3 regions of the Brevibacillus sp. FSL K6-0770 genome follow, and region 2 is predicted to be linked to each of the others. Evidence: riboswitches for the same ligand, from Rfam matches in the RefSeq annotation. Region 2 holds a riboswitch; each other region holds the start of a gene.
The links. A riboswitch is a leader RNA that binds a small molecule or an ion and turns the genes downstream of it on or off. The one in region 2 is predicted to bind thiamine pyrophosphate.
Positions count from the first base shown of each region.

Region 1 (9,889 bases), 1.9 Mb from region 2:
CTGCATGTCCAGGCGCGTAATTCCATCCAGCGCACTGAACGGCTCGTCGAGCAGCATGAGATCGGTACCGGACAGCAAGGCACGCAAAAAGGAGACGCGCTGCCGCATGCCGCCGGAAAGCTGGGCCGGATAGGCATCCGCCCAATCTTGAAGTCCGTACCTGGGCAGCTCCTGCCGCACCCGCTGCTGCGCTTCCTTTTTGGACATCCCTTTGATTTCCAAGGGCAACGCCGCATTTTCCACAATCGTGCGCCACGGCATGAGCAAATCGCGTTGGGGCATATAGCCTACTTGCCCCAACCGCTCGTCCATCCGTGCCTCCCCCAGCCGGATTTCTCCCTGGTCAGGCTGCAAAAGTCCTGCGATCAGCTGGAACAACGTGCTTTTTCCGATCCCGCTTGGCCCGATCATGCTGACGAACTCGCCTTTTTTCACCCGCAGATCAAAATCTTCGAGAATCGGCGTATGGCTGTACGAAAAGCGGACTTGGGAAAAAGCTAGTTGATCGCGCACGGCCACATTTCCTCTCTATAGGCCATATCCCAGAACATGTACTCCATCTTGGACGTATTGACGAAATACTCTTCCAGTCTCGCCAGCTCCTGCTCGTTTTTGCCCTCTGCCAGCTCGTTCATGATGTCGATCAGCCAGATTGCCAGCTGACCGAACTCATCCGAGCTGTACATGCGCACCCACTCGCCATAAAGCTCGTGATCGACTGCCCCTTCGACCTGGGCCAATCGCTTGCCGATCTCCCAATAGCTCCACGTGCACGGCAGCAGCGAGCTGACCAGTTCTGCCAGCGAGCCTTGATGCGCGACACGCAGCATGTAGCTGGTATAGCCGAGCATGACAAAAGACGGCTCTGTCGCTTCCAGCTCCTCGCGGGAAATTCCGAAGCGCGCTGCGTATTGGCGGTGCAGCTCCATTTCCGTGTTCAGCGTCGACTCCTGCAAAGCGGCAAAGCGCGCGCTTGTTTCCAGATCGTATGCTTTCACGCTTGCGAGCGCAAACATTTTGGCGTAGTCGATCAGGTAGATGTAGTCTTGCTTCATGTAAAATTTGAATGCGTCCACTGGCAATGTCCCGTCACCAAGTCCGGTAACAAACGGATGCTGGTGAACCTGCTCCCAGATCGGAGCCACACTGCGCAACAAACGGTCTGTAAAAGTCGCCATGCTTCCTCACTCCTTTGCTTCCTTCGGCGTATTGCACCAACTGGCGATGAAGCGGGCCATGATCTGGGCAAACTGGACGAGCTGGTCAGGATCGATCGATTCGTCTACGGCGTGCGCATGCTTCAGTTCGCCTGGCCCGAACAGGACAGCGGGGATTCCGGCATGGGAGAACCAGCCAGCGTCCGTGACCGTTGGAGACATGTCCACGACGGGTGCCGCGTGCAGCTCGCGCTCATAAGCCGCTTGCAGCTGGGCGAGTGCCGGATGATTGGCGTCTAGCTCTAGGGAAGGGAAAATTTCTCCCCGCTCCTCGATCATGGAGCGACCGCCCCAGCGAAACACGGGTGGATGTTCCCGCAGCCACACATCGGCCGCCGCCGCTCTTCTAATATGATCCTCGATCTCGCCAATCATTTGCTCGTATGATTCGTTCGGATAAAAGTGAACCGTAATCCACAAGGCGCAACGGTCGGCGATAAAGGCCGCGTGTCGGCCTCCTTCGATGACGGCCGGGTTGATGGTGTTGCTGCCGGCAGGAAAACCGGGATACGCTTTCATCACAGCCCAGTCGCGCTCCAGCTCTTGCAGAGCCGAGATTACCTTCATCATTTTCTCAATCGCAGAAGCTCCGCGCACTCGTCCTCCGGCATGGATCGTCTGTGCCCGCATGCCGTCGTGCAGCGTAGTCGGGCTTTCAATCGTAATCCAGCCAGTGATGACGCCACCCTGCCCTTGCATATGCAAGTTGCTCGTGTCGACGACGACTGCGTAGTCAGCCTGGTAGCCGCGTTCAATGGCAACGAGCGTCCCCGCCTCTCCGGCTTCCTCTCCAATCACGGATTGGAACAGCAGATCGCCTGCCAGCTCGACGCCATGCTCGCGAAGCATTTGGATGGCGAACAAACTCGCAGCGAGCCCGCCCTTCATGTCCGCGACCCCGCGTCCGTACAAGCGACCGTCTGCGCCGAGCGTCAGCGAAAAGGGCGGATACGTCCAGCCCGTTTCGTCTCCAACCTCGGCCACATCGATATGCCCATTGACAATCAGGCTGTTTGCCCGCGCCGAATCACGGCCCGAAAGACGACCTACCACGTTGTCGTCGCCGGGGTAAACCTGGAAGCGATCCACCGCAAAGCCCATGTCTGCAAGCTGGCTTGCGATGACGGATTGCGCCTCGTCGCTGTTTCGCGCAGGCGGACTGACGGTCGGCTGGGAAACGAGCTTTGCCAACAGGGCGAACAGCTCGTCCTTGCGATTGGCGATCGACTCTACCGCTTCTGTCAGACGATCCACGCTACTCAATCATCCCTTCCACCGGGCTGCTCGCTTGCGCGTAACGTTTTTTCGGGATGCGTCCTGCCAAAAAGCCTTTGCGTCCCGCTTCCACGCCCAGCTTCATCGCTTCTGCCATCAAAACCGGATTGTCCGCGAGAGCAACAGCCGTATTCAACAAGACACCGTCTGCGCCCAGCTCCATTGCTTTCGCGCAATCTGCCGGAGAACCGATTCCCGCATCGACGATGATCGGCACTTTGGCGTCCTCGATGATGAAGCGCAGATTGTTTTCGTTGACGATTCCCTGGCCGGAACCGATCGGCGACGCTCCTGGCATGACGGCATGAACGCCTACATCCTGCAAGCGCTTGGCGAGAATCGGATCGTCGTTCGTGTAAGTCAACACGATGAAGCCTTCCTCGACCAAAATTTTCGACGCTTCCAATGTGCCGATCGGATCAGGCAGCAATGTTTTCGGGTCACCGATGACCTCTACCTTGATCATGTCGCACAAGCCGGACGCTTTCGCCAGGCGGGCGATGCGCACCGCTTCCTCGGCTGTATAGGCTCCTGCTGTATTTGGCAGCAGAGTGAATTTTTTCAGATCGAGCTGTTCCAAAAAGTTCGGTTCTTGCGGATTTTCCAAATTCAGTCGGCGAATGGCGAACGTCAAAATTTCCGCTTCCGACACTTCCACCGCTTTCCCTTGCGTTTCCAAGTCTGCGAATTTTCCAGTTCCGAGCAACAAGCGGGAGCGAAACTCGTAAGGTCCAATTTTCAAAGTATCCATGATGATCATCCTCCTCCGACAAAATGAACGATTTCGATGCGGTCTCCATCGGCAATCGGCGTTTGTTCATACAGGGAGCGGTCGATAATTTCTCCGTTGCGCTCCACGACCACGATTTTCTCTTGCAGGGAATACGAAGCGAGCAAAGCGCGAACCGTATTGATTTCGGCCGAAAGCTCTGCTGTTTTTCCATTCAGCACAACAACCATTGTATTCCTCCTTCTTGGTGGCACTTGCCGAGGGACAAAAAACGGCTTCCCTCGCCTGCCGGAAGTCACTCCAGTCAAACGGTGGAAGCCGTATACGTATCCAAACGGACAGATGGAATAAAAAAACCATCCGCCGTGGGATGGTTGAGTTGATCTCATCAACTGGTGCGCATCCTCTGCGAAAAATCTCGCAAACGACCGCCCTAGTGAAATCGATTCATATACCTCTTCCTCCGCTGGCATGACCCAGGTCAGGTTCAACGGTCAGTAACACACTCGTTACAATCTCAGCCAACGACGCTCGGCCCCCGTTTGGTAGTAAACCTATGCAATTGTCTTACGTTCGAGTATTACAGTACCACTCTATTTCGGGTTTGTAAAGGTTTCCTTGTGCATTGCTTCCAGTTCCGTCAGGCAGCGCTGTGCCCAAGCCGCCATTTTTCTCAGCTTGTCCATCTCGCTCTCCATGGCGATGCGCACAGATTCTTTGTACTCGGGCACCTCGCCGTTGTAACGCATCACTGCCGACACCGGGGCCATGAATTTTTCCAGATAAGAAAGCGCTGGACGCTGGTGGAACAGCGGCACGTCTACTTCATAGGAAGTGTGCAGATCGCCCTGTTGCGGGTACTTCGTCACCGCCAGCACTTTGACCAAAAGTTTTGTATCGTGAATTTCCAGCACTTCGGCGATGTATTCTCCTGTCCGCTGTTTGACGCGGACTTTGTCTCCGGGATTCCAGAACATGATAGACTCCTCCTTGCATTGTCGTTATGGTTGCGCGTCGTATTAAGCCAGCAGCTGGGCAAGCAGCTTGCGCGCGTGGGCAATTACTTCGTCAGCATGCGGCTCGGACTGTCCGCCGCCTTGGGCCATCGCCGGGTTGCCGCCGCCTTTTCCGGCAATCAATGGCAAGGTGTCTTTGATCAGCTGATTCACGGCGACATTGACTTCTTGCCCGCGTGCAAACACAAGCTGGGTTTTGTCGTCTGTTGCAGCCGCGAGCAGGCAGACGGCATCTGGAGCTTCCGCGACCATCAACTGGGCAAACTGCTGCAATTGCTGGATTGATTTGTCCGGGAACACACGGGCGATCACGCGCGCGCCACCCTCCCGCTCAGCCGTGGCGAGCTGTTTTCGCACCTCGACCTCAAGCAATTGTTTTTCCACTTCGGCGAGCTTGGCTTTTAGCGAATCGCGCTCGGACAAAACACGCTCCGCCTGGACGATCAGCTCGGCCTCGCTCGTGACGAGCAGCTTGGCCAGTTCGCGGACAGTCGCCTGCTTGCGCGTGTAATCCCGCAAAGCGCGCAAACCGCAAATAAATTCCAGGCGGATGTTCCCGCGATGGCGCTCCCAGCCGAGAATTTTGATGGCGCCCACCTCACCCGTGCGCGCTGGATGGGTTCCCCCGCATGGATTGTAATCGTATTCGGGGATGATGACGACCCGGACGTTTTCTGTCACGGTCGGCTGCTTTTTCAACGGCAAGCTGGCAAGCTCCTCGTCGTCCACAAAACGGGCGATGATCGGATGATTTTCCAGCACAACCTGATTGGCTCGCTGCTCGACAGCTTCCCATACATCAGCCGTCAGCTCATCCAGTCGCACGTCGATGGTCACGCGCTCTTTTCCCAAGTGAAACGCAACCGTCTCCGCCTGGGCGACTTCCAGAAACGCAGCGGACAAAATGTGCTGCCCGGCATGCTGCTGCATGTGATCAAAGCGGCGATCCCAGTCGATTTGTCCCGTTACTTCCGTGCACTCTTCCGGAAGGGGCGCTTCCAGCCGATGGCGCACTTCGCCGTCTACTTCCTCCACATCCACGACCCGGCATTCGTTCAAGCTGCCGAGATCGGAGGGCTGTCCGCCTCCCGTCGGGTAAAAAGCCGTCTGGCTCAACACGACATATGGCGTGCCATCTGCTTCCTGGCCGCGCTTTTGTACGTGTGCCGCAAACGTTCTCGTATACGCATCCTGGTAATAAAGTCTGTCTTCCATGTTTGCTCCTTGCCGCCGGAAGGAAAAGACAACTGCTTTTTTCGCATTCCGGCCGTTTTCTCCCGCCAGGGGTTCTTAGTATACTGGTACCATACAGATCGAGGAGGGGTTATCCTTGAACAAAAAAATGTTTACGCTTGCAGAAGCAAACGAATTGTTGCCATATGTACGCGAAGAGCTATCCTTTTTGCAAAAATCGAAGCGCTCTTTCTATGAACTGTATCAAAAACGCGAGCAGCTCAAAAAACAGCAGCCCCTCGATGAAGGGGCGATCTTTTCCCTGGAATGCCAGCTTGAGTTTCTCGAATTGGAAGCGAAAATGCACGTCACCCAATTAATCTCCAAAGGAATCCAGGTCAAAGACATCGATATCGGTCTGTTTGACTTTCCAGCGATGATCGACGGAGAGGAAGTGCTGCTGTGCTGGCGCGAAGGCGAGGAATCGATCACGCACTATCACGGCTTGCACGATGGCTTCATGGGCCGCAAGCCGATCGTGTAACGGCCGCCTTTTCCTTTAGCCAAACAGCCGATCCATCTGCTGTTCGCGGACGAGCCGTTCCTCGGGGCTTGCCAAGTCGTATTTTTTCAACAGGTGAAACAGCTCGTTCAAACGCTCCTGGTCAAGCTCGCCTGCAAGCATGCTCTGAAATTGTCCGACCCGCTGTTCCGACAAATAGGAGGCTTGCTCGGCGAGCTTTTTTTGCACATCCTCTTTGCTGTGATCCAGTTTGCATTCTCCCATGGTTTCTCTCCTTTTCCGGTATTTACTCCCATCATACCACGATCATCCCCTTTCGAAAACGTATCCGCGCCGCCACAAGTGCCAGCTGGCGCATGTCCTGTGCCGCTGCGTCTGAGCGCGTCTGCCCCCGGCTGCCCTGCATCTCGTTTTGTCAATAAAAAGGGGCTGTCCCAAAAGCCGATTTCCGACTGAGAGACGCCCTTTTTGTCTTTCAAAAACGTGGATACATCCACGGTTCCGATTGTTTGTTTGACGTTAGCTAGTCTGCGCTTTTGGGACAGCCGCTTTCACCTACGCCCGCTTGCGGACACGGAAGTTGCTTTCGATCAGGAGCCAGTTCTGCGGAAACGGCAAACCGAGCTTCCAGTAGCTGACTCCGCGCAGCCCCAGTTGTTTGACGAGGTCAAATTTGGCCTGGATAGATCGGGCATCCTCGAACCAAACCTCATGCTGCCTGCCTTCTTCATCCATATAAGTGAAAAACGGGGCTTGCGCGCGGTAGTCGTAGCGAATGACGGCGTTTTGCTGCGCCGCCAGCGCGATGGCAGCCTGCGGACTTAACGCTTTTGCCGTCGTCCCTTGCTGGAAAGGCAGCGTCCAGTCGTAGCCGTACAAATTTTGTCCCATTAAAATCTTCTCCGCCGGCATTTCCGTTATGGCGTACTGGAGAACGCGCCGCACCGGGCCAATCGGAGACACGGCCATCGGCGGTCCGCCGCTGTAGCCCCATTCGTACGTCATGATCACGACGAAATCGGCAATTTCCCCAATCGCCCGATAGTCGTGCGCACTATACCATCTGCCCTGCTGCTCTGCACTCGTCTTTGGCGCCAAAGCGACGGAAACCATCATCCCCTGAGCATGTGCGCGATCGCGTGCGCGGCGCAAAAACCGGATGTACGCCTCCCGATCCTGGGCAGGAAGCGCCTCCATGTCAAAGTGGATGTCTCCCATGCCCAGCTCGCGCGCTGTGGCAAAAATGTTGTCCAGCAGCTTGTTTTGCAGCTCCTGGTTGTTCAAAACAAGACTGCCCAGTTCCGTGCTGAACTGCCCGCCCTCCAGGTTCGTGACGACGAGCATCAAGACGACCTGGTTTTCTTTGGCAATAGCCGGGAAGTCGTTCAACGTCGGACGGGCCAACGTGCCATCCCGTTTGATCCGGAAGCTGAACGGCGCCAAATAGGTCAAATGCGGTGCAGCGGTGCGCACATCGGCTTCCAATGCGGGCGGCACTGTCTGGCGCGGCTCCACATACGCATTGAAATCGGCCGCTCGGCGCGGGCGGGGTGGAATGTACAGGCGTTGCCCGATTTGCAGCGGGCGGTATTGCGATATCCCGTTAACGCGGGCCAGCTCGGCGGCACTGATCTGATAACGCTGCCCGATCGTGTACAAGGTGTCTCCCTGCCTGACCCAGTAGTAACTGCCAACAATCGGAATCACCATCGCCTGTCCCACGACAAGCTTGCCTGGATCGGGCAGCTCATTTGCTTTCGCAATCGCCTCGGCAGTCGTCCCGTACGTCGAGGCAATCCCGGTCAGTGTCTGTCCTTCTTCCACTACATGGATTTGCATGAGCCTCCCCCTTCGCAAAATGTCTCTCTTTCTTTTATTCAAGGCGAAGGGGATAGGTGTTTGTCTAGACGAGTGTTTTCAGCACATCGTACAAATAGCCGACAGAGTGCAAGGCATAATGCCTGCTTTCGACCGCCCCGCCGCGAAACACAAACAATGCGGGAACGCTGGTAATTTGCAACTGCTCCGCCAATGCCGGAGCCAGATTAATATTGAGCTGGTACAACGGAAGCTCGGGCCGCGCTGCGCTGATGACGGAAAGCATCCGCTCCGCCAGCTTGCAAGTGCCGCACATCGGTGTGTAAACAAACAGCGCCAAGACCGCTTTTTCCTGGCACAAACGGGCGAGCGTGCTTGTGTCTATGTCTTGCATGGTGCGGGAGTCTCCTTTTTTCTCGGATTCTTTATGCTAGGCAGGTCGCGGCTTTTTTGTCAATGGATGGGGGGAGGAAAGCTCATATCTATTATTCTGCGAGAAGGATTGATCGTGGTTCGTTTCTTGCTTACAATGTCCGTAATGAAGCAGCTCATCCTAGCTGTTAGTAAAGACGGGAGGTTTTTTATGATGGGAAAATACGGAGATACAGCACTTATGACCATGAAGCTGGTTGAATCCCAAGAAGCCAGTAGTCCACTGGAAGCTTGGGAGAGAGCGTCTATCCATATGTTTGGAGCAGGTACAGCTAGTCAGAAAAAGGGTTGCCCGAAAAGTGCATTTTTCGGACTTTGTGAAGAGGGATTCGTTCGTGGCATTGAGCCTGGAAGTTACACAACCTCAGTGGACAACAAAGCTTACGCCCTTCAAGCAGTTGAATGGCTAAAGAAAAACCCTTCTCTTTCACCAAAACCAACCCAGTTGTGGAAAGCGCTTCACATTCCGAAAAGCCACAACAATCAGATGGATGTTGTCCTCTCGCTGTGGAATCATGGCTATATCGATCGCTAGAAAAACGCGCGCCTCTTCTTCCTATGATCAAGAGAATCCCCCTCTCCTTGCAAAAGAAAAAGCACCCCGTCAGGTGCCATTTATCTGTTCCGCAATTTGCTCACGATAATCGGGATCGCGATTAGGGTAATAACGATCGGAAAAGAAACGTCACCGATTGCCGAGATGAGTTCCACTTGGTTCAAGCTCACTGCTTCCATGATTTCCCTCCTCTTTCCTCTATTAGACTTCCTATCCGGAGCAAAGTTGCGTAATCAGCATGATTCTGTCCATCGCCGTTCTTGCCCAAAACCTGGGGTAAGGTACTTTTGGGGCATCTCATCTATAAGTATGATGGAGGAAAAACATAAGGTGGCTCTCATGAAAAGCATCACTCTTTTCTTATCGCTTTTCCTGCTGGTTGATGAGCCGTATTTGTCATCGGGCAAAAAGACTGTCCACGAAGACAACATCCCGTTTACAGATGATTTTGGCCCGATCACGATTCCAAACGATGCCGCCTTTGTGATGGGAGATAATCGCTTGAACAGCTATGACAGCCGCTCTGTTGGACCTGTACCCATTGCACAAGTGATCGGGAAAGCAGCCAAAAAACTCGCAGAAAAGCGCTGATTTCAGGCATTGGTTCATTGGGCTTATATGCCTCTTTGAAAAAATAAATGGAATTAACATAATTTTTTTACATAAATTGGTGACTTTTTCCCTCTCTTTTACGACTTTTTAGTAGAGTGCTTGTTTCACTCTTCTATTCCTGTCAAAAGGAGGTGATCTTTGTGAAAAAGGTTGTTGCGATGATTTTTACCGCTGTGATGATCATGTCGATTTGCGGCAGTGCTCTCGCTTACCAGGGAACTGGATATTTGCCGCTGCTTCGATAGAAATGCCACCCGGGTGCTGAAAAAGCACCCTTTCTTTTGGGAGATTTGACATGCGATTGCGATTATTTACCCGCTATATGGAAAAATGTGTAATATGTGTCTGAATCGGCGTCTCTTCCTGGCAAAATCATTTTGACATAATGAATATTATGTAAACAAAAACTTTACTGTATGCCTTCTCTCCCTTCCCCCGATTCCTCTACCGCGCGATATCCAGATGATGGTATTGTGCTACAAGTAAGCATACATTCGCTTTTCAAATTTTCATCGCAGAATTGACAAAAGGGAGAGA
Region 1 is NZ_JBBOBQ010000001.1:2,812,084-2,821,972, reverse strand. It holds gene NST23_RS13840 (ABC transporter ATP-binding protein) at 1-513, opposite strand, end outside; gene tenA (thiaminase II) at 498-1,178, opposite strand; gene NST23_RS13830 (acetylornithine deacetylase) at 1,185-2,480, opposite strand; gene NST23_RS13825 (thiazole synthase) at 2,473-3,243, opposite strand; gene thiS (sulfur carrier protein ThiS) at 3,249-3,452, opposite strand; TPP riboswitch at 3,664-3,774, opposite strand; gene kapB (sporulation phosphorelay system protein KapB) at 3,816-4,199, opposite strand; gene NST23_RS13810 (alanyl-tRNA editing protein) at 4,242-5,453, opposite strand; gene NST23_RS13805 (DUF2203 domain-containing protein) at 5,569-5,955, shown strand; gene NST23_RS13800 (hypothetical protein) at 5,971-6,198, opposite strand; gene NST23_RS13795 (LysM peptidoglycan-binding domain-containing protein) at 6,490-7,773, opposite strand; gene NST23_RS13790 (thioredoxin family protein) at 7,838-8,146, opposite strand; gene NST23_RS13785 (DUF6979 family protein) at 8,336-8,719, shown strand; gene lepB (signal peptidase I) at 9,080-9,331, shown strand.
Region 1: linked by a shared signal. The riboswitch ahead of thiS (sulfur carrier protein ThiS) and the one ahead of thiO (glycine oxidase ThiO) in region 2 are both predicted to bind thiamine pyrophosphate.

Region 2 (9,889 bases):
CGTCATCCACTTCGCTGTGGCGGGCGAGAGCAAAATGCCGTTGCGGAAGTGCCCTCCGGCAATCGACAGCCCTTCCCATCCAGGTACAGGCCCAAGCAATGGCTTGCCATCCGCCGTAGCTGGCCGCAATCCGCCCCACGCCTCCAGAAAAGCGGCTGAATGCAAGGCCGGAACGTACGGCATGACCCCGTTCAGGATGCTGGCTAACCCCGCCATCGTCACTTCGCGCTGAAAGCCGCTCTCGTCTTCTGTTGCGCCAAGCACGATTTTGCCGTCTTTTTTCGGCGTCACATATCCCGTCGTGCCAAAAATGACGGTGCGCAGCGGAATGCCGACAGAGGAAACAGCGGCAATCTGACCGCGAACCGGACGCACCGGAACCGACACACCCAGCAAGTCCAGCATGACACCTGCCCACGCTCCCGAAGTGATCACCGTATGCGCGGCGCGCAACGGCCCGAGCGAGCTGTCCACGCCAACTACTTTCCCGCCTTTTACCGCGATGCCGCTCACGACACAGCCGGAATGCAGCACAACTCCTTGCAGCTTGCACGCTGTCACCAAAGCGCGAAGCAACATGCGATTGTTGATGTGCCCCTCGTACGGGGAGTAAATCGCTGCCTGCGCTTTGTCTGTCAACAGCGGCTCCACTTCCGCCAATTGCTGCCTTTCCGTCAAAAAGTGCACGCTATGCCCCGCGTCCTTTTGCCAGCGAAATTTCTCTGCCAACTGTGCTTGCTCGCCATCGTCGAGCGCGACCGTGAGCAGCCCCTCCAGGCTGAGCTGTACATCGCCCCCGGTAAACTCCTCCAGCTCTTGCGCCCACTGCGGATAATAAGCCAGAGACGCCATGCCGAAATCGAGCATGGGACCGGGCGCTGTAAACTCCTTCAACGGCGCGAGCATGCCCGCTGCTGCCGAGGACGCCTGTCCGCCCCATTCTCCTTGCTCAACCAACGTGACGCCCATCCCTCTGCGTGACAATTCATACGCCAGACTTAAACCGATAACTCCTCCACCCACTATGAGACAATCGCCCACGTTTTTCTCTCCTCGCTGTTGTGATCTCTCTCCTGATCCAAGTTGAACAGGGCAACATACAAAAAGCCCACCCGTTCCCAAGCAGGAAAAGGTGGGCTTCATACGCCGTATAGCCAAAGAAAAAAGCGCTGTTCGCCGGCAACCGTATCCCTGCGCCGGCATGATCCGGATCAGGTGCAATGGGTCGACGGTCGTATGCTTCCATCCTCTCAGCCCCGCGTGAAGGACTCCCCAAGTTGCTTCTTTACATATTCATTTCACCAACCAAGTATAGTCCTCCTGGCCGCCAGTGACAAGATGCTATACACTCAATCCTCGTCTTTTACATCGTAGCTCTCCGGAACCGTCTCATGGCGCGCTGCCTCCTCGAACTCGCGGAGCTTGCGCATTTCTTCCATATGATGGTTGAACTGTTCCTTGTTGATGACGTACTCGTAGCCGTCGTGCAGAGCGCGAATCTTGCCCTGGTGAATCTTTTCCAAAATAAACGTTTCCGGAAGCTCCAAGTACGCTGCTGTCTCTTCCACGGTCAAATATGTCTTGTTATCGCGCAATCTTGCCTCCAATTCCGCTTTCTGCTGCTCGAATCCAGGTTTGCCCAAAAGGGCGAACATGTTGGCCTTGTACGCCTCCACCCCGGGCTGGTCAAACGGATTGACGCCCAATAAATAGCCGCTGATTCCGCACGCCTTTTCAAAAAAGTAGATCAAGGCACCGAGGTGATACGCCGTCGCCTCTGGCATCTCGACAAGCAGGTTCGGCACGCCGCCATCCACGTGGGCGAGCACCGTCCCTTCGAAAGCCTTTTTATTGACAAATCCCATCCGCTTGCCGGACAAAAAGTTCAGTCCGTCCACATCAAGCGGGTCTTCTTCTACCGTGACATCGATGGCTGGCTTGTTTACGGTTACCACTGTCTCGAACAAGTGTCGCATGCCGTCCTGTATGTACTGCCCCAAGGAATGCAAGTCTGTGGAAAATTCGGCAGCGGCGGGAAAAATTCCTTTGCCATCCTTGCCTTCCGACTCCCCGAAAAGCTGTTTCCACCATTCGGCGAAAAACCGGAACTGCGGCTCGTAGCTGACCAGAAGCTCCACCGTTTTGCCTTTGCGGTACAGGGCGTTGCGAATCGCCGCATACTGGTAGCACGGATTTTCGGCCAAATCCATGACCATGTACCGCTCGCTCGCATCTTGCGCTCCTTTCATCAGGGCATCCATGTCGGCGCCGCTCACGGCGATCGGCAATAGTCCGACTGCTGTCAGGACAGAAAAACGCCCGCCGATGTCATCGGGAATGACAAAGCTCTCGTAGCCCTCATCTTCCGCAAGCTTTTTCAAGGCCCCCCGCGCTTTGTCCGTCGTAATGTAAATTCGCTTCTTCGCCTGCTCGCGGCCGTACTTGTTTTCCAGCCAATTGCGCAACAGCCGAAAAGCTATAGCAGGCTCTGTCGTCGTGCCCGATTTGGAGATGACGTTGATGGAGACGTCTTTTCCTTCCAACACGTCCATCAGATGAGAGATATACACCGGACTGATATTGTTGCCGACAAAATAAATTTCCGGCGATCGCCGCTTCGACTTCGGCAGCAAGTTGTAAAAGCTGTGGCCCAATACGTCCAGTACAGCTTTCGCTCCTAAATATGAACCCCCGATTCCAATTACCAAAAGCACATCTGAGTCAGCCTGGATACGTGCCGCCGCCTGGCGAATCCGCTCATACTCGACGCGGTCGTATTTGTTCGGCCAATCTACCCAGCCAAGATAGTCTCTGCCTGGACCCGTTCTTTTGTGCAACATTTCATGCGCCTGCCCGATTGCTGGCGCAAGCTGCTCCCATTCATGCTGTCTCACAAAGCCGCGTGCATTGGAATAATCAAATCGAATCGCTTGGTTCATGGCTCCCCTCCCAAGGAACGTCATCTATTTTCTTATCTTATCACGCAAAAAGCGAGAAAGTTACTTTCCGTCAAAACATCGCAAAATGTGAGCAAATCGTGAACGATTCGGCAAAAGTGTTACCTTTTTCCATGCCTTCCGTAAAACTACTTCGAGCAATGAAATAATGGTTTCTTTTTAGAACAACAAGGGGAAATGAAAATGAAAAAACGGTGGTGGATCATCGGTTCCGTTGTCGTCCTGTTAGGGGCAGGGTTCGTTGGACTCAACATGATGGGTTCTCAGCAAGCCATGGGCATGCCCGTCAACATCGGAACACCGACCAAATCAGCTCTGGAAAGCAAAATCTTGACCTCCGGAATCGTCATCGTGGAGGACAAGCAGAAGCAGTACGCCAATGTGAACGGCACGTTGCGCGAGTTCGTCGTCAAAGAAGGCGACAAGGTCAAAAAAGGCCAGATCATCGCCAAAATTGATACGACCGATGTGGACAGCAGACTGCTTGATCTCGAAGCGCAGATGGAAGTCGCAAAAGCCAATCTTGCCAAAGCCCAGATCGGCGTAGAACCGGAAGAAGTAGCACAGGAGCGCGAGCGGGTCACGCAGGCACAGCGCGAGTACGATGCGGCCAAGCGAGAATACGACCGGATGAATCAATTGTTCTCCTCGGGCGCTTCGACTCAGCAGGAAGTCGACAAGGCGAAGTCTATCTTGGACAACGCGCTGTCCGCCCTCAATGTGGCGAAACAACAGTCCGCCCTGAAACAAAAAGGGCCGCGCAAAGAAGACATCGCCGCTCAGCAGGCACAAATCAACAAACTGGCCGTCGAACGGACTCAACTGGAAAAAGAACGCGTCCAGAGCGTTGTCGTCGCACCTGCGAACGGAACCGTTATTGGCGTCGCGGCGGACAACGGCCAATACGTCAACAAAGGCACGGAAATTTTGACACTGGCTAATCTCGACAACTTGCTCATCCAAGCTGACATCAACGAATCGGATGTCGGCAAGCTGAAGCTCGGACAGACGGCGACCATCGAAGGCATTACGCTGGGCAAACAAATGCTGAATGCCCAGATCACCCGAATCGCCCCGATCGCAACCACTAGCCAAAGCAGTTCGGGCCAAAGTGAGAAGACCCGCGTCAAAGTCATCCTCAAGCCGCAAGGAGATTTGAGCGCGCTCAAGCCAGGCTTCCACGTGGACATCAACATCTTGGCGGAAAAAATCGATAACGCTCTGCAAGTTCCGATCGAAGCTATCCAGCAGGAAGCGGACGGCAGCACTTTCGTCTGGATATCCGAGAACGGAATCGCCAAGAAACAGAAAGTCGCCACAGGCACCGAAAATGAACTGTTCTCCCACATCAAGCAAGGTCTGAACGGAGACGAGCAAATCATTTTGGGACCTGTTGAAGCGCTGAGTGAAGGAGCGCCTGTCATGCCGATGAGCGGCGGTCCCGCACCAATGGGCATGTAACGACTGAATGTGTTCCACGTAAAAAGGAGGTCAGCCGACAATGCTTCAGGTAGAAGGCTTGACGAAATCATACAAGACTGGCGATAGCACCCTCCCTATTTTGAAAGGTGTATCCTTGCTGGTGGAACAAGGCGAGTTCGTCGCCATCATGGGACCATCAGGATCAGGGAAATCGACGTTCATGAACATGCTGGGCTGTCTGGATCGCCCGGACACGGGAAGCTACATTCTCGACGGGATTGAGGTAAGCAGCCTCAATGACAAGCAGCTCGCCTACGTACGCAATCAAAAAATCGGCTTTGTGTTTCAGTCGTTCAATCTGCTCGCCCGCTCCACTTCCCTGCACAACGTAGAGTTGCCGATGATGTACGCCAACGTCAGCCGTTCGGAAAGACGCAACAGGGCTACAGAAGCGCTGAAACGAGTAGGGCTGGGCGAACGCATGCACCACAAGCCTACTCAACTGTCCGGGGGTCAAAAGCAGCGCGTCGCCATCGCCAGAGCGCTGGTCAACCGTCCCGCCATCCTTTTGGCAGACGAACCGACAGGAAACCTCGATAGTCGCTCCGGTGTCGAGATCATGTCGATTTTTCAGGAACTGCACGCTCAAGGCGTCACGATTATTCTCGTCACGCACGAGATGGACATCGCCCAGCACGCCGAGCGAATCGTCACGTTCAAAGACGGCATCATCATCCGCGATGAGCGGGTAGAGGAACGCGTTTTCTCTACCCCGAATGACGAGGTGATTGTCACGTGAATTTTATGGAAAGCTTTTACACCGCACTGGAGGGCATTTGGGCCAACAAAATGCGCTCGGCCCTGACCATGCTCGGCATCATCATCGGGATTACTTCTGTCATCGCCGTTACCGCGCTTGGGGAAGGCGGACAAAAAGCAATCAACGACGAGATGGAAAAATTCGGGCAAAACACCTTCAACGTCTTCATTAACTGGGAGACAAAAGAAAAAATCGAATCCGACGACCTGACTATCGATGACGCTGCTGTCCTGGGCAGAATCAGTCCGGCAATCGAGTACATCGTCCCTTACAGCGGAACGACAATCGAGTTGAAGGGGCCGAAAAAAGAAGAGCGGGCCAACCTGACCGCCACCACGGCGGATTATTTCAACATCCAGAAAAGAATGAAAGTAACAAAAGGCCGCCTGTTCAGCGATACCGATGACAAGGAACAGCGCGCTGTCGTCGTGCTGGAGGACAAGCTTGGCGAGAAGCTGTTCGGACAAATGAATCCGATCGGTCAGCGCGTTCGCTGGGGAAACAATTCCCTCGTCGTCATCGGCACGTACTCAGAGGAAAAATTCAAGTTTGACATGGGCCAGGAAACATTCGGCGCCGTAGTTCCCATCCAGTATTACAACTCCCTGCTGGAAGAACCGTCGATCCATTCGTTTATGGGTACGGCTGTCGACAAAGCTTCCGTCAACTCGGCCATGCAGCAGGCCAAGCAATATTTGACGCGCAAACACCAAAAGAACGACCATTACATGGTTCGCAGCATGCAAGAATCGGTTGACCAGTTCAATCAGCTGACAGGCACGCTCACCTTGATTTTCAGCATCATCGCCGGGATCTCGCTCGTAGTCGGCGGGGTCGGCGTCATGAACATCATGCTCGTCTCCGTCACCGAGCGCACGCGGGAAATCGGGATTCGCAAAGCGCTGGGGGCGCGGCGAAGCGATATTTTGATTCAGTTTCTCATTGAATCCATCATCGTCTGCCTGATCGGCGGATTGGTCGGCGTCCTGTGCGGACTTGGCATCGCCGCCTTGATCTCGCATTTTGCCAACCTTCCACCGCTGCTATCGTGGAACAGCGTATTTATCGCGTTTGGCTTCTCCAGCGCTATCGGCATCTTTTTCGGGCTTTATCCAGCCAACAAAGCTGCCAAGCTCGACCCGATCGAAGCGCTGCGTTACGAATAGACCGATACAAAAAACATGCACCTGTGCAACTTTCGCCACAGGTGCATGTTTATGTTGGAAACGTATCTGTCATCAGCTTCAAAAGAAAAAAAAGCGCAATCCCGACGCTCGCGACTGTCCACCAGAGCGTTTTGCTGTCAGTCTTGTCTGCCTTGTAGATACCGCTCAGCTTCCAGGTGCCTACAGCTACACAGAGGAGACTGATCAGGAGCAGGATTGTCCCCATGATCTCCCTCCTTTCCCCTCTCCTAGCTATATGGGGATGGAGGGAAAAAAATCACTCCTTGGGCTGCTTTTTCCCCAACCGGCCAAGCACCTGGCGACCGCGCTGCTTGAGCGCCTCGTCTTTAAGCGCAAGCTGCCGCTTTTTCATCAGGCCGTTTTTCGAAGTATCCGGACGATCCGGTTGTTTGTCGTCGCGCATCAGCTGAACTTGCCTCCGCCTTTTTTCTCATAGTCATTCAGCAGCTCGGCAAAGCTTTTGTTGCGCTCGCGTGCTTCCTGTTCGCGGCGTTTTTGTTCCTCAGCTTCCTTTGCCTTCCGCTCGTTTTCTGACTTCATGTCTTTTTCCAGCTGCTTCAGCTTCGATACCGCATCTGCGTTCAGCATGTCCTTCAAGCTGCCAAGCGAAGCCTTCGCTTCTGTTGCTGCTTCCTGCGTGTGACGCTGGTTTGGTTGCTGTTTTTGTTTTTTCTTTGCCATTTGAACTGCCATCCTTTCCCTATCGAACTAACGCCCTCATTCTCCGTCCCGTTTTGGGTCATACTACTTGTAAGCTTCGCATTGAGAGGAGGACGAAACATGGTGCGCAACAAAGCAAAAGACTTTGGAAAAACCGCAGAAATCCGCGGCCCGAAAGCTCAATCCGAGGCCATCCGTTCCAACGGTTCCATTAATAGTGAACCACAAGAAAGGTTAAAAGAAAACCGTTAGGCCAAAAGTTTAACCGCCGGGCTTGGTATCACGCCCGGCGGTTTTTATTGGGAGACATACTCTTCGGACTGGCTCTTTTTTGCACCGACTCTTGCCTCAGGACGGTCAGCTTGTCATCCAGTTGAAAGCGGCAACCGTTTTTGACCAGCCTTTTGGCCAAATCCCGCTCCATGGCGATGCGCGGCAGCTCCTTGAACAACCCGGCCCGAAGCAAGTGTTCCTTGCGCAGCGAGACGTGTTGGGTATCAAACAGCGCCCATGGCGAGCGATAACGCGTAAGGTGCGGCCCGTATTTTTCCCGGATTGCCAGCCGCTTCTGCGCCATCGGACAAGGCAAGCCGATATGAAAAGGCAGTTCGTTTACGATCTGGCTTTCTTCCAGCAGCGGGATCGGTTTGACAAGCGTATGCGGCCGTTTGATGTGCGGGTATTGCTCCAGCCAAAGCTGGCACTCCGCGTGCTGGATCTCTGTAAACCCTGGCTCATACACGGAATATATCCGCTTACGATCCTGTCCGAGCAAGACAAGCTGACTGGCTTTCTCATGCGCCTGCTGATGGACGCCGATGAATGAACGCGGAACAAGCATGTGGCTGGCCAGAAACACAATCAGTTCGCCTCGCGCAAGCTTGATCCCCGAATTGAGCAAATAGGCGAGCGGCTTTTGTTTGCGAAGCCGCACATAGTTCAACGAAAAATGGGCGGTAAATCGGGACAGTTTTTCCGCCGTCTCGTCCGTTGAAGCGTTGTCAAGGACGATCACCTCAAACTGTTCAAACGCGCAAAATTGCAGGTTGAAGCCGAACAGGGTATACAAGAGCTGATCGTCTGCATCTTTGGCAGGAATGACGACACTTGTCAGCATCGAATCTCCCCCCTTTTTCTGTGAAAAACGTCAAGCCGCTTTTCATGAAAGTGGATGTTACCGTTTTGTTTTGTAGCATATGCGGCAGACCACCATTTGGGCTGGGCTTGGCTCACGACCCGACCGCCACCGTATAAGCAACGAAAGTGTGATGCATGCTAAAAATGATGGCTGCCTCTCTTGGCGAACCTTTCGGCTGTATGGATAAGTGGATAAAGGAGGTTCAACGAATGGACAACGACCAGAAGCATCGTGAAAAAACAAAGGATATTTCCCTCGACGGAACCTTGCCGCATCAGATCAGCGCCCCTGATTTCAAAAAATCGTCCCGTTCCATCCAGCGACCTTTTGTCAACGAATTTGGCGTCGTGATCGGAGACAGCTTGTACGAGTCCAAAGAATCCCCGTTGAACAACTGGAGCACGGACACGGACCCTTCCATCATGGCGGGCGACCAATGGGTGCATCCAACCAACGATATCGGCTGGAACTCCTACGAAAACAAGGAGCTGCTGGAAGACAAGCCCATAGGCAATGCCCGCTTTATGCATCCGACGAAAGATGTCAGCAAAGGCAAGGATTGATTGAGCTGTCTTGAAAAAATCGCCCATTCGGAAAAGACACACTGACCGAATGGGTGTTTTTGGTTTGTATGTTACAATGGGGCTTGAAGAGACAGAAAGGAGCTGGCCCATGAGCATCACACTTGCGATAGCGCCTGCATTTTCGCTCGCCTATCAACGATATTCCGAATTTCGTCCAGGTGACACGCTTCGCCTGTACGTGCGGACAAGCGGTCCTGGAACGGGCGGGCTTTTCTACGCGATTGAAAAAGATGAAGCCATGCCTGACGACGCCATTTTCGAAGTGGAGGGCTTGCGCTTTGTCATCCGCCCTGCCGATTTCTGGTACTTCGATGGCGGTCAGCTTGACTTTGACCCTACATACGGCGAATACGGCTTTCGCTTCTTCAACCCGCGTCTGGCGGACTAGCAGAAACTTTTCTGGGCGTCATCCGTATGAAAGAGAGACTGCCATGACGTATGGGAGGAGCGTTTCATGAAAAAGAGCGGTTCGATTCTTTTGGCCGTCGGCGCTTTTTTGCTGGCCAATTTCAAATGGTTAATCGGTATTTTGAAGTTCTCCAAATTCGGCGCAACCTTTTTGTCGATGATCGTCAGCCTCGGGGCGTACGCCATGATTTACGGCTGGAAGTTTGCCGTGGCGATCGTCTACCTGATTTTCGTCCATGAGATGGGGCATGTCATCGCTGCCAAGCGCAAGGGCATTGCGACTTCGCCAGCCGTCTTCATCCCGTTTGCGGGTGCTTTTATATCGATGAAAGACATGCCGCGCGATGCGAAAACAGAAGCGTATCTCGCTTATGGCGGACCGCTTGCCGGGATGATTGCCTTTTTGCCTGCCCTGCCGCTTTACTGGTGGACGCAGGACCCGTTCTGGGCATTGGTCATCTACCTCGGTGCCGTACTCAACCTGTTCAATCTGTTGCCCGTCTCCCCGCTGGATGGCGGACGGATTGTCTCTGTGCTTTCCACAAAAATCTGGTTCGTTGGACTGATCGGTCTGGGGATCATGCTGTTTACCAATCCAGGCCCGATTATGGGACTCATTTTCATCCTCGGTCTGATTACTTGGTGGAACCGCCTGCGTGAAAACTACCAGCATCAGGTGCTGCAATACGAACGGGAACAAATCGAAAAGTTCA
Region 2 is NZ_JBBOBQ010000001.1:891,061-900,949, reverse strand. It holds gene thiO (glycine oxidase ThiO) at 1-1,041, opposite strand, end outside; TPP riboswitch at 1,169-1,285, opposite strand; gene NST23_RS04565 (excisionase family DNA-binding protein) at 1,350-1,568, opposite strand; partial or broken gene NST23_RS04560 (glucose-6-phosphate isomerase) at 1,590-2,939, opposite strand; gene NST23_RS04555 (efflux RND transporter periplasmic adaptor subunit) at 3,141-4,418, shown strand; gene NST23_RS04550 (ABC transporter ATP-binding protein) at 4,459-5,178, shown strand; gene NST23_RS04545 (ABC transporter permease) at 5,175-6,365, shown strand; gene NST23_RS04540 (hypothetical protein) at 6,415-6,591, opposite strand; gene NST23_RS04535 (hypothetical protein) at 6,643-6,789, opposite strand; gene NST23_RS04530 (YqkE family protein) at 6,789-7,067, opposite strand; gene sspK (small acid-soluble spore protein K) at 7,167-7,298, shown strand; gene NST23_RS04520 (glycosyltransferase family A protein) at 7,327-8,163, opposite strand; gene NST23_RS04515 (DUF3905 domain-containing protein) at 8,394-8,747, shown strand; gene NST23_RS04510 (iron-sulfur cluster biosynthesis family protein) at 8,857-9,156, shown strand; gene NST23_RS04505 (site-2 protease family protein) at 9,223-9,889, shown strand, end outside.

Region 3 (9,889 bases), 2.7 Mb from region 2:
AGTTTTCTACCTCTGTGTTCTCCTGCGATGACGCGCATAATTGTTCACCTGTTCAAAGAAGTTTGTAGAAGATAAATGCCGCCTGTACCAAGGCCGTTCTGCCTTCAGGCTGATATCATACTATCACAACTGCCTACCCCCGTAAAATTGGCAACTGGAAAATTTATGCCGGCTTCAGGTATACGAGACGCAAAGTTTGGAAAACATGATGGATAGCGACGCAACGGTGTCGCTGACAACCGCGGAGAAGACTTACGTTTCCCCATAAGCTCTTCCTCCGGTTTCTCCTCTCCCATAATTGAAAGGCAGTTCACTTAGGCGCGCGGCGTGTCTGATAGGAGCATTCCGTGCCATCGCTCCCTTCGCGGGAGGAGTTGAACAGCTGCCCCATCGTCATTTGACGAGGGGGTATTTTTTTGTTCCCGGCATGCGCATACTACTTGCACATGTTCCAAAAGGGGGAATTGACATGGCAGCAAAACAACCGTCCGAGCAAAAGCTGAAAGCAGCCAAAGCCCAGTCCATCGCGGATCGTACAGGCATTGGCAGCGAAGCGGCACGCGAAATGCAATCGCGGGCGGACCAGTCCGACATCGTCAAACACGGGCAGTAAAATCGGGCAAAAAGAACGCAACCAGCCGTCCCATGCGATCGGCTGGTTTTTTCATGGAATGGAAAGCAAGCTCGTCTGTGTCAATGTTTCCCGCCTGCATTTCCCTCGCGGCTTCGTCTGGCTGCCTACAAACAATAAGCAAAACGGCCGCACCCATCTCATCACTTACCTCGTAGCAGCATCCAGCCCCAGCCTTATGCCACTACCGAATCGGGAGGAATCGTATGCACACCGTCTGGAAAGGATCAATCAGCTTCGGCCTGGTCAACATCCCGGTTCGCATGTTTACGGCGACAGAAGAACGGGATATTCGCTTCCGCCAGCTGCACAAGGAATGCAACACCCCCATCAAATACACGAAAATGTGCCCGCATTGTCAGCGGGAAGTGGACGCCAGCGAGATCGTTCGCGGCTACGAGTATGAAAAAGGCCACTTCGTCATGATCAACGACGAGGACCTGGAGGCGATCACCCCCGAAACCCGCCGAGCTATTGAGATTCTCGATTTTGTGGACTTGTCGGAGATCGATCCGGTTTACTTTGACAAAAGCTACTTTCTGTCTCCTCAGGACACAGGAGAAAAAGCGTACGCCCTGCTTCGCGCCGCGATGGGCCAAACCGGAAAAATCGCGATTGCCCAGGTGACGATGCGCAATCGGCAAAGTCTCGCCGTCATTCGGCTGTATGAGCATTGCATGATGCTGGAAACGATTTTTTATCCTGACGAAGTACGGCCAGTCAATCAAGTGCCTGCCTTGCCAGAGGCGACCATCCCCTTGGCGGAAAACGAGCTGAAAATGGCAACCGAGCTGATCGGCAATATGACCGTTCCGTTTGACCCAGCCAAATACACCGATGAATACCGCAGCGAGCTGCAAAAAATGATCGAGAAAAAGCTGGAAGGCCAGGAGATTGCCACGGCACCGACCGTCGCTCGGACGAATGTCATCGACCTGATGCAAGCGTTGAAGGAAAGTCTCGCTTCTACCGCAGGCACTTCGCCTGGTCCGGTAAAAATCGAGCCTGAGCCTACGCCAGCAGCAGCGAAACCGAAGCCAAGCCGCAAGCGCGCAACTCCCGCAGAGCCGACCGCAGCAGCTCCCAAGCAAATGCCAGCGCAAAGCGAGGCGATGACCACAACCAAAAAGCTGCGTCGCAAAAAAGCGACTCCCGTGTAACGCCATGCAAAAAAACCTGCCCGATACGGACAGGTTTTTTGCTTATTTTTCGACCAGTTGCTGCTCTGGCTCGATATGAATATGAACGGTATTGATTTTGTGCACACGTCTCATGCGTTCTTCGATGTGTTCGGTGATGGTGTGGCTTTCTACCACATTAAGGTGCGGCTCCACATGGATCACGACGTCAACCAGCACGCTGCTGCCGTGGTAACGCGCTTTAATATCGCTAATATCTTTTACTCCGGCGATGGACGAGATCGTCTCTTTCAGTTCCCCCAACTCTTCTACGTCAAAGCCGTCAGTCAAGCGATGGGTCGCTTCCCGGAAAATATCCCACGCTGTTTTCAGGATGATGACTCCGACTACCAACGCAGCCAGCGGGTCAAGCCAGTAAAGCTGGAACTGCGCCCCCGCAACGCCCACAAACGTCCCGATGCTGACGAAGGCGTCCGAGCGATTGTCTGCGGCCGCAGCCAGCAACGCCTGACTGTTTGTTCGCAAAGCGAGCTGACGGTTGTAGCGGTACACGCCCAGCATGATCGCTGCTGTCGCCAATGCCGTCCAGCCTGCGAGCAAATCCGGTGCCGTCGTTTTTTGATCAAACAGCGAAGGAACCGCTTCCGTCACGACTTGCAAGCCGACAAACAGCATGATGAATGACGCGACCAAGGCCGAAATCGTCTCCGCGCGAAAATGGCCGTACGGGTGATCGTGGTCAGGCGGCTTGCGGGCAATGCGCAGGCCGATCAGGACCGCAATCGATGCCACCACGTCTGTCGAGTTGTTCAAGCCATCTGCCATCAACGCTTCCGATCCCGTCAGCACAGCAACTCCTATTTTTAACGCCGAGCAAAAGATATAGGCAATAATACTGACCCACGCGCCCCGTTCCCCTTGCTTCAGATCCGAATATACATCCACACCCCATCACCTCAAAAATCTCAATCACTCCGTTCGCTCAAAAGACAAGAACGAAGCGTCATAAAGCAGTTTCTTTTTGATCGAATTACATCGTAACAGACGCGATTCGTGTGGGTCTACAGAAACAGTTTTAGTCCGATTCATGAGTATAGAGGGGGGGAAAATGTGTTGCCCTGTGGCAATTTTTGTTGGAAACTTTTTCTTGCCAACGATGGGCGTTCTCCGGTATCCTAATCTTGCAATCACAACTACAAACAAGCACGGGAGCTTGGAAATCACCAGGCTGAGAGGATGGTACTGTGCCATCGACCGTTGAACCTGAACTGGGTAATGCCAGCGGAGGAATGTCCATATGACACGACAAGTGACGTGTATCTTTTTGCAAAATACCCGTTGCTTCTCTACTCTCGCGTCTGGCGTCGCATGCTCCCATGCGGCGTTTTTTTCGCGACGGGCCTCTTTCGCCTCCCTACAAGGTTCGCGCTTCGTGCAACCACGCCAAGGAGGTTTTTTCATGTCATCCATTTCATCTTTTCCCGGAAGCCGCAAAGTATACGAGGTCGGCAGTCGCCCTGACATCCGCGTGCCGATGCGCGAAATCACCCTTCAAGCAAGCGAAGGGTTGTTCGGCCCTACCCCCAATCCGCCTTTGCGCGTCTACGACACGAGCGGCGAATACACCGCTGACGGATATGTCGCGGACATCGAAAAAGGCTTGCCGCTAGTGCGCAAAGCGTGGATCGAGGAACGCGGCGATACGGAAAGCTATGTCGGCCGGGAGCCACAACTTGTCGACGACGGAATCAGAAGCAGCGAAAAAGCGGTGACGATGCCAGCTTTTCCGCGCGAAGGCTATCGGCCCAAACGCGCTTTGCCAGGAAAAAATGTCACCCAGCTTCACTACGCCCGCCAGCAGATCATTACGCCAGAGATGGAATACATCGCGATTCGCGAAGGAGTGACCCCCGAATTTGTCAGAGCCGAAGTAGCTGCCGGGCGCGCGATTATTCCGGCCAACATCAATCACCCGGAAGCGGAGCCGATGATTATCGGGCGGAATTTTCACGTCAAAGTCAACGCCAATATCGGCACGTCGGCCGTAAGCTCCTCGATGGAAGAAGAAGTGGAGAAAATGATTTGGTCCGTGCGCTGGGGCGCCGATACGATCATGGATTTGTCGACCGGAAAGCACATTCATACGACCCGTGAATGGATCATCCGCAACAGCCCCGTGCCAATCGGTACCGTACCGATTTACCAGGCGCTGGAAAAGGTCAATGGCAAAGCGGAAGATCTGACCTGGGAAGTGTATCGGGATACATTGATCGAACAGGCGGAACAAGGAGTCGATTACTTCACCATCCACGCTGGCGTTCTGCTGCGCTACATTCCTTTGACGGCAAAACGCGTTACCGGGATCGTCTCGCGTGGCGGCTCCATTTTGGCGGCTTGGTGTCTCGCCCACCATGAAGAAAACTTTTTGTACACCCACTTTGAAGAAATTTGCCACATTCTCAAAGCGTACGACATCAGCGTCTCGCTTGGAGACGGTCTGCGCCCCGGCTCGATTGCGGATGCCAATGACGAAGCGCAGTTTGCCGAGCTGGAAACACTCGGGGAGCTGACGAAAATCGCCTGGAAGCACGACGTGCAGGTGATGATTGAAGGGCCTGGTCACGTTCCGATGCACCTGATTCGCGAGAACATGGACAAACAGCTGGAGATGTGCCACGAAGCTCCTTTTTACACGCTCGGGCCATTGACCACTGATATCGCTCCCGGTTACGACCACATTACCTCTGCGATTGGCGCAGCGATGATTGGCTGGTTCGGGACAGCGATGCTCTGCTACGTGACGCCCAAAGAGCACCTGGGACTGCCGAACAAGGAAGATGTGCGCAACGGCCTGATCGCCTACAAAATCGCCGCTCATGCAGCCGACCTGGCCAAGGGACATCCGCGAGCCAAACAGCGTGACGACGCGCTGTCCAAAGCCCGCTTTGAATTTCGCTGGAACGATCAATTCAACCTGTCTCTCGATCCTGAGCGCGCCCGCGAATATCACGATGAGACACTGCCTGCGGAAGCAGCCAAGTCTGCGCACTTTTGCTCGATGTGCGGCCCGAAATTTTGCAGCATGAAAATCTCGCACGACATCCGTCAGCAAGCGCAGGAGCAGGAACAAAACGAGCCTGCGGCTATCGCGGCAGGCATGCAGGAAAAAGCCCGCGAGTTCCGCGAGCAAGGAAGCCAGTTGTACCAATAAACGCCTGGAGGTGGCAAGACATTGAATGAAGCCTTGCGTTTGCGCGCTGAAATCGCTCGCCTGGAGGTGGATTTGGAAAGTCTGAGACGCCAGCTGTTCCATTTGCAAAAAGAATGCGCGCACGAGTTCGTCGAAACGTCGCTGGCGCGCACCTGCTCCAAATGCTTGCAAACAGAAAGCCTCTATTATTAGAGCACGTATGACATAAAAAAGGTCGGAATCCCTCGTCATGGGATTTCGACCTTTTTTGCCTGCCGGATTCAGCGGGAAGCCTTGACCTGTAGCGGCAACCCTTCCTTATAGTACAGCTCTGGCGACAGCAGGATAAAAAAGAGGTGGACGTTCTCGAAGCCTTGCTTCTGCAAGATGCGATTCATCGTGCTGGCAATCTCATCGTGCTTGTTCTGTTCTCGCGGGAACATCATGATTTCCAGAGACAACGGGCTGTTCGTCAACTGCTCGACCAGCAGAAGCTCCAGCTTGACTTTTTCCTCGCTCACTTCAGCGATGCGGGCAAACTCTTCTATAATAAGGGGCGCAACCGATTGCAGCTTTGCTTTTTCAAAACCTTTAAACCGAAGAAATGGCAAGTCAATTCCTTCTTTCCGTAAACATGCGGCTCGCCAGCTTCCAGCAAGCAAGTCCAGGCTGTTCCTCAAAATCATTACCATAGTAATTATAAACTACAGTCTATTTCTAGATCAATGAAAAAAAGGGCTATATCCAAAGAACGACTCTCCCCTTACGCACTGTGGTGGACGTACCACGATTAGGAGGTTTCAAGCCATCCGGCGGATATAGCCCATCCATACTTGTTCATGCTCTCTTCATATGAACGTCGATTCATATGAAATTTTCTCTAGTATACCTTATATTCAATACTTAATCAACTAAGAAGTTTCGTAAAATTCGATCACAACTGCTGTTCAAGACTCTTTGCATAGACCGCAAACAATCGTGGGACTGTACGAATACGAGCGACCGCTCCAGCGGAACTTCAAGCAAAGCAATTACGGAGGCCCTATGCCACTTGAACCGATCACCCCTTTTGAACCGATCCAAACCGAAACGATACCAGCCGGAAGCAACTGGATTGCCCAGGTGAAGTGGGACGGGGTCAGAATGCTCACCTACCACGACGGCAACAAGACACAGCTCATCAATCGCAAAAAGAATGATCGCACGAGGCAATACCCCGAATTTGCCCGGCTCGAACGCTACTGTTCCGCCTCATCTGTCATTCTCGACGGAGAGATGATCGCTTTTGACAGCCAAAAACCGTCTTTCCACGAAATCATGAAAAGAGACAGCCTGCGCAAGGAACTGAGCATCCAGCTCGCCATCGAGCAAACTCCCGTCACCTACATGGTGTTTGACGTCCTGTATTGGAATGGCAGCTGGGTAACCGACAAACCGCTCGGCGAGAGACAAGAGATTCTAGCGCAGATCATGCTTCCCGAGCCAAATGTGCAGATCGTACAAAATGTCAGTGACCCGCACAGCTTGTACGATGTGATGAAGCAACATCACATGGAAGGAATCGTCTGCAAAGACATGACGAGCACCTACCTCCCGAGCGGAAAAGATGCGCGTTGGCAAAAACTCAAGATTTTTCACGATCTGTATGCCGCAATCGGCGGTGTCACGCTGCGCGATGGCGTCGTGAATGCCGTCCTGCTTGGCTTGTTTGACGACGCCGGAAGACTTGTGTACATCGGTCATGCAGGCACCGGGAAGCTGACCCAGCGCGATTGGCGCGACCTGACCGAACGGATCAAACCGCTGCTCCTAGACAGCATGCCTTTTGCCAATCAACCGGAACGAAAAAAAGACACTCTCTGGCTAAAACCGGAGCTGATCGCCAAAGTCCAGTTCATGGAATGGACCTCCGGATTGACGATGCGCCAGCCGAGTATTCAGGCGTTTGTCGATGGCAGTTTGGCTGACTGTACGTGGAAACAAATCAATTGATCGCCGACTCCCCGCCTGCTACTGCCGAAAGTTTCCTTGTTGTTTGGGACGGCCCAGCCTTTGTTTCCCGTGATTAAGGGCCTGCATTTCTCCGTAACTGGCAAGGAGCGCAATGACCATGAAAATAATGTAGGCGATCGCGGTGGCAATTCCGGCTGCGGGAGATTTGTCGCTGAGCATGTCTCCAAGCAAGATCGTCAAAATACAGCCTGCGAAGCTGATCGCTCCTCCCCACACCATCATGCGGTAAAACCGATGCAGCTTCGTTCCTCTGGGGATCAAGGTCTGGCCTTCCTCCCGCTTTTTCCTCCGGGCGACGATAAACAAAAACAGAAGCAGCGGCACCTGAAACAAGATGACGATGAAAGGAAAGCTGTAGCTGATAAACTGGTCGATATCAGCGACCTTCGGAAAAGCAAGCAAGGTTGACACAACCAGAAAACAGCCGCACGGCGCATTGTACGTATTGTAATGCAGCTGTCCGCCAAACGATCCAACCCCTACGAGAAAAGCCAAATACGCGACGATTACTTTAATGCTGAACGCCGGGAACCACAGGCTGAACAAAATCATTTCCACCCGGTCAAGAAAATCGGTCAGATGAATTTGCTGGACGAGAATATAGATCGGAAAATTAAGCCTGCTCGCGATGACGTATCCCATCACTCCAAGCAAAATCAAGATCATGATCGTCGTCGTGAAGCACACAATCATGATCCCGTGCTTCATCGCCGCAAACAGAAGCCTTGGCTCGCTGCTGGCGTGCAAGAACGCCCCGAATAGCAATATATCCCCATAGACGCCGAGCGGGAGCAGATTGCTCACTGCAATCCGTTCGAGAGTCGTACTGAGGATCGGTTCCAGCCGCTCGATGCTGTACTCGTTCATTAAGAGAAAGTACAGCATCAGGCACATGATAAAGTAGGCGGGAAAGTAAATCTCGTTTACCCGCGCTGCCACTTCCAGACTCGTCTTGCCGTAATACATCAACAGCAAAACGAACACGAGCAGAATGATTTCCAAAGGCGTCTGCGGCAGCAGGGAGACGTGCAAAAAGTCCGCGGCGCCTTTTATATCGAGAGCGAGAATGATCCAAATGTAAAAGAGGATCAACAGATTGATGAATCCACCGATCCATTTGCCGCAGATGATGAACACTATCTCAAACAAATTTTTGCCGGGGTAGGCGCGCACCAGCTCCGACAAGACATACGCTACCAACAAAGCGTAGCAGGCTGGGAGAATTTGCGAGAACCATGCATCCATTTTGGCGACCTGCACGACTGTCCGCAAAAAGCTGATCATCATCCCTGTCATCAACAAACTGCCGACCAACCAGGCAATTTGCCGGTGATTGACGACTTGCTTATGTATCATGCTCTCCCTCCTCTACAACATATGTTCGATCCATGTTTTCACCTGAGGCGTGAAGATGTTCAGAAAAAATCCGGTCGAGAGCATTTTGTCGTGCTGATATTGCACAGCGTATATCCCGATGACGGAAAGCGCGTAGAGGGAGTAGATGACGATTTGCTGTTTTCTCTCCATATGCTTGCGCTTCAGTATAAAATCCCAAAAGGAAAAAACTAGCATCAGCCCAAACAAAAGCAGGAATAGTCTATTCACGTCCGCCTTCTTCCTTCGTTATGTTTTTGGTCGTTTGCCCAACGTCTTGCACGACGACTTTGCTGTGAATTTGGAACGTTATGTCCGGCAGGTGATCATTCCAGTTTTTTCGATACGTATCCCGCCATTCTTTCGGGAACTGTCTGGCTAAAATGATCCCGAGTCCGATCGTGTCCGTCCGATACTTTTGCATCAAATTCAGCGTGTCCTTGACGCTGACCTCGACTTCTTTTTTGAGCTTGTTCTCGATTAAGGCAATATTTTTTTTCTGATCCAGATCAAGACTCGTCATGTTTTCAACTACGACACTCGTCGCAAAAACCGTAATATCGTAATGAATGCGCCCTTTTTTAATGACAGGCTTCAAGTCCGCTTTCCCTTTGGAAAAGTAGACCGTCAGCCGCTCTTTGTCATTCAGGGAAACGACCACCGAAAAAGGGGTGAACGTTCGTTGGAACCAGCGAAGACCTTTGATCGCCTGAGATTTTGCCATGTAAACAAGCTTGTCCCCGCGAAACAAGCCAATCCCCATAAATTCCACTTCTTTTGACTTGCCCTTCGGATGAGAATCAACAGCATCAATGATGGGCAGAAAGGCATCGACCCCCGGTGTCGTCAGCATCTGGGCTACATCCTTGAGCGATACGGCAATCGCCTCCATCTTGACCAGTTCACGCATCGCCTCTCCCGAAAAGCGCTCAAACTGCGGCTGGGCGTTCAACAGCTCAATCCCTTTTCCTTTGGTCATGACCAAATAGGCCGTTAAACGATTCTCGGGAAATCGCGCTACGATATCCAATACGTCGCTCATTCCCTCCTTGGCGAGCTGTTCTCCGATGACAATCATGCGATGGTGGGAGTAGTACAGTTGACGCGACATCCGCGACTGAATAATATTGTTCGCTTCCCGGATCGTCTTGCCCACAGCGGAATCAACATAGTAAGACTTGTCACCGCTCGTCCCGCCGCCTCCCCCCGACGTCGAGCCGAGACTGCTGACAAGCGGCACCTGGACGGACAAGCGGTATTGCCCGTTTGGCTCCTTGTCCATAGCCATCGCAATCACGAGTGCCATGTCGTTGACTTCACGCCGATCCCAGCAGCCTGCCACAGGCAAGAGACATAAAAGCAACACGACTATCGGAGTAAGACGTCTCACGCTTTTCCCTCCCCGTCAGATTTCCCGCCGCTCGTAGTCCCTGCCTGCCCTCCTCTTTGCTGGACTTTATTGGAAAAACCCGCGTTCATCTTTCGCGCATTTTGGATTCCTAGAAAGCTGGGGCGTTTTTCCATGAATGACCAGGGCACTCG
Region 3 is NZ_JBBOBQ010000001.1:3,558,694-3,568,582, forward strand. It holds gene rsmD (16S rRNA (guanine(966)-N(2))-methyltransferase RsmD) at 1-38, opposite strand, end outside; gene NST23_RS16655 (hypothetical protein) at 470-613, shown strand; gene ku (non-homologous end joining protein Ku) at 838-1,791, shown strand; gene NST23_RS16665 (cation diffusion facilitator family transporter) at 1,834-2,715, opposite strand; TPP riboswitch at 2,966-3,077, shown strand; gene thiC (phosphomethylpyrimidine synthase ThiC) at 3,230-4,981, shown strand; gene NST23_RS16675 (hypothetical protein) at 5,003-5,173, shown strand; gene NST23_RS16680 (DUF1904 family protein) at 5,242-5,571, opposite strand; gene NST23_RS16685 (ATP-dependent DNA ligase) at 6,005-6,952, shown strand; gene NST23_RS16690 (GerAB/ArcD/ProY family transporter) at 6,971-8,329, opposite strand; gene NST23_RS16695 (hypothetical protein) at 8,342-8,578, opposite strand; gene NST23_RS16700 (Ger(x)C family spore germination protein) at 8,571-9,737, opposite strand; gene NST23_RS16705 (spore germination protein) at 9,734-9,889, opposite strand, start outside.
Region 3: linked by a shared signal. The riboswitch ahead of thiC (phosphomethylpyrimidine synthase ThiC) and the one ahead of thiO (glycine oxidase ThiO) in region 2 are both predicted to bind thiamine pyrophosphate.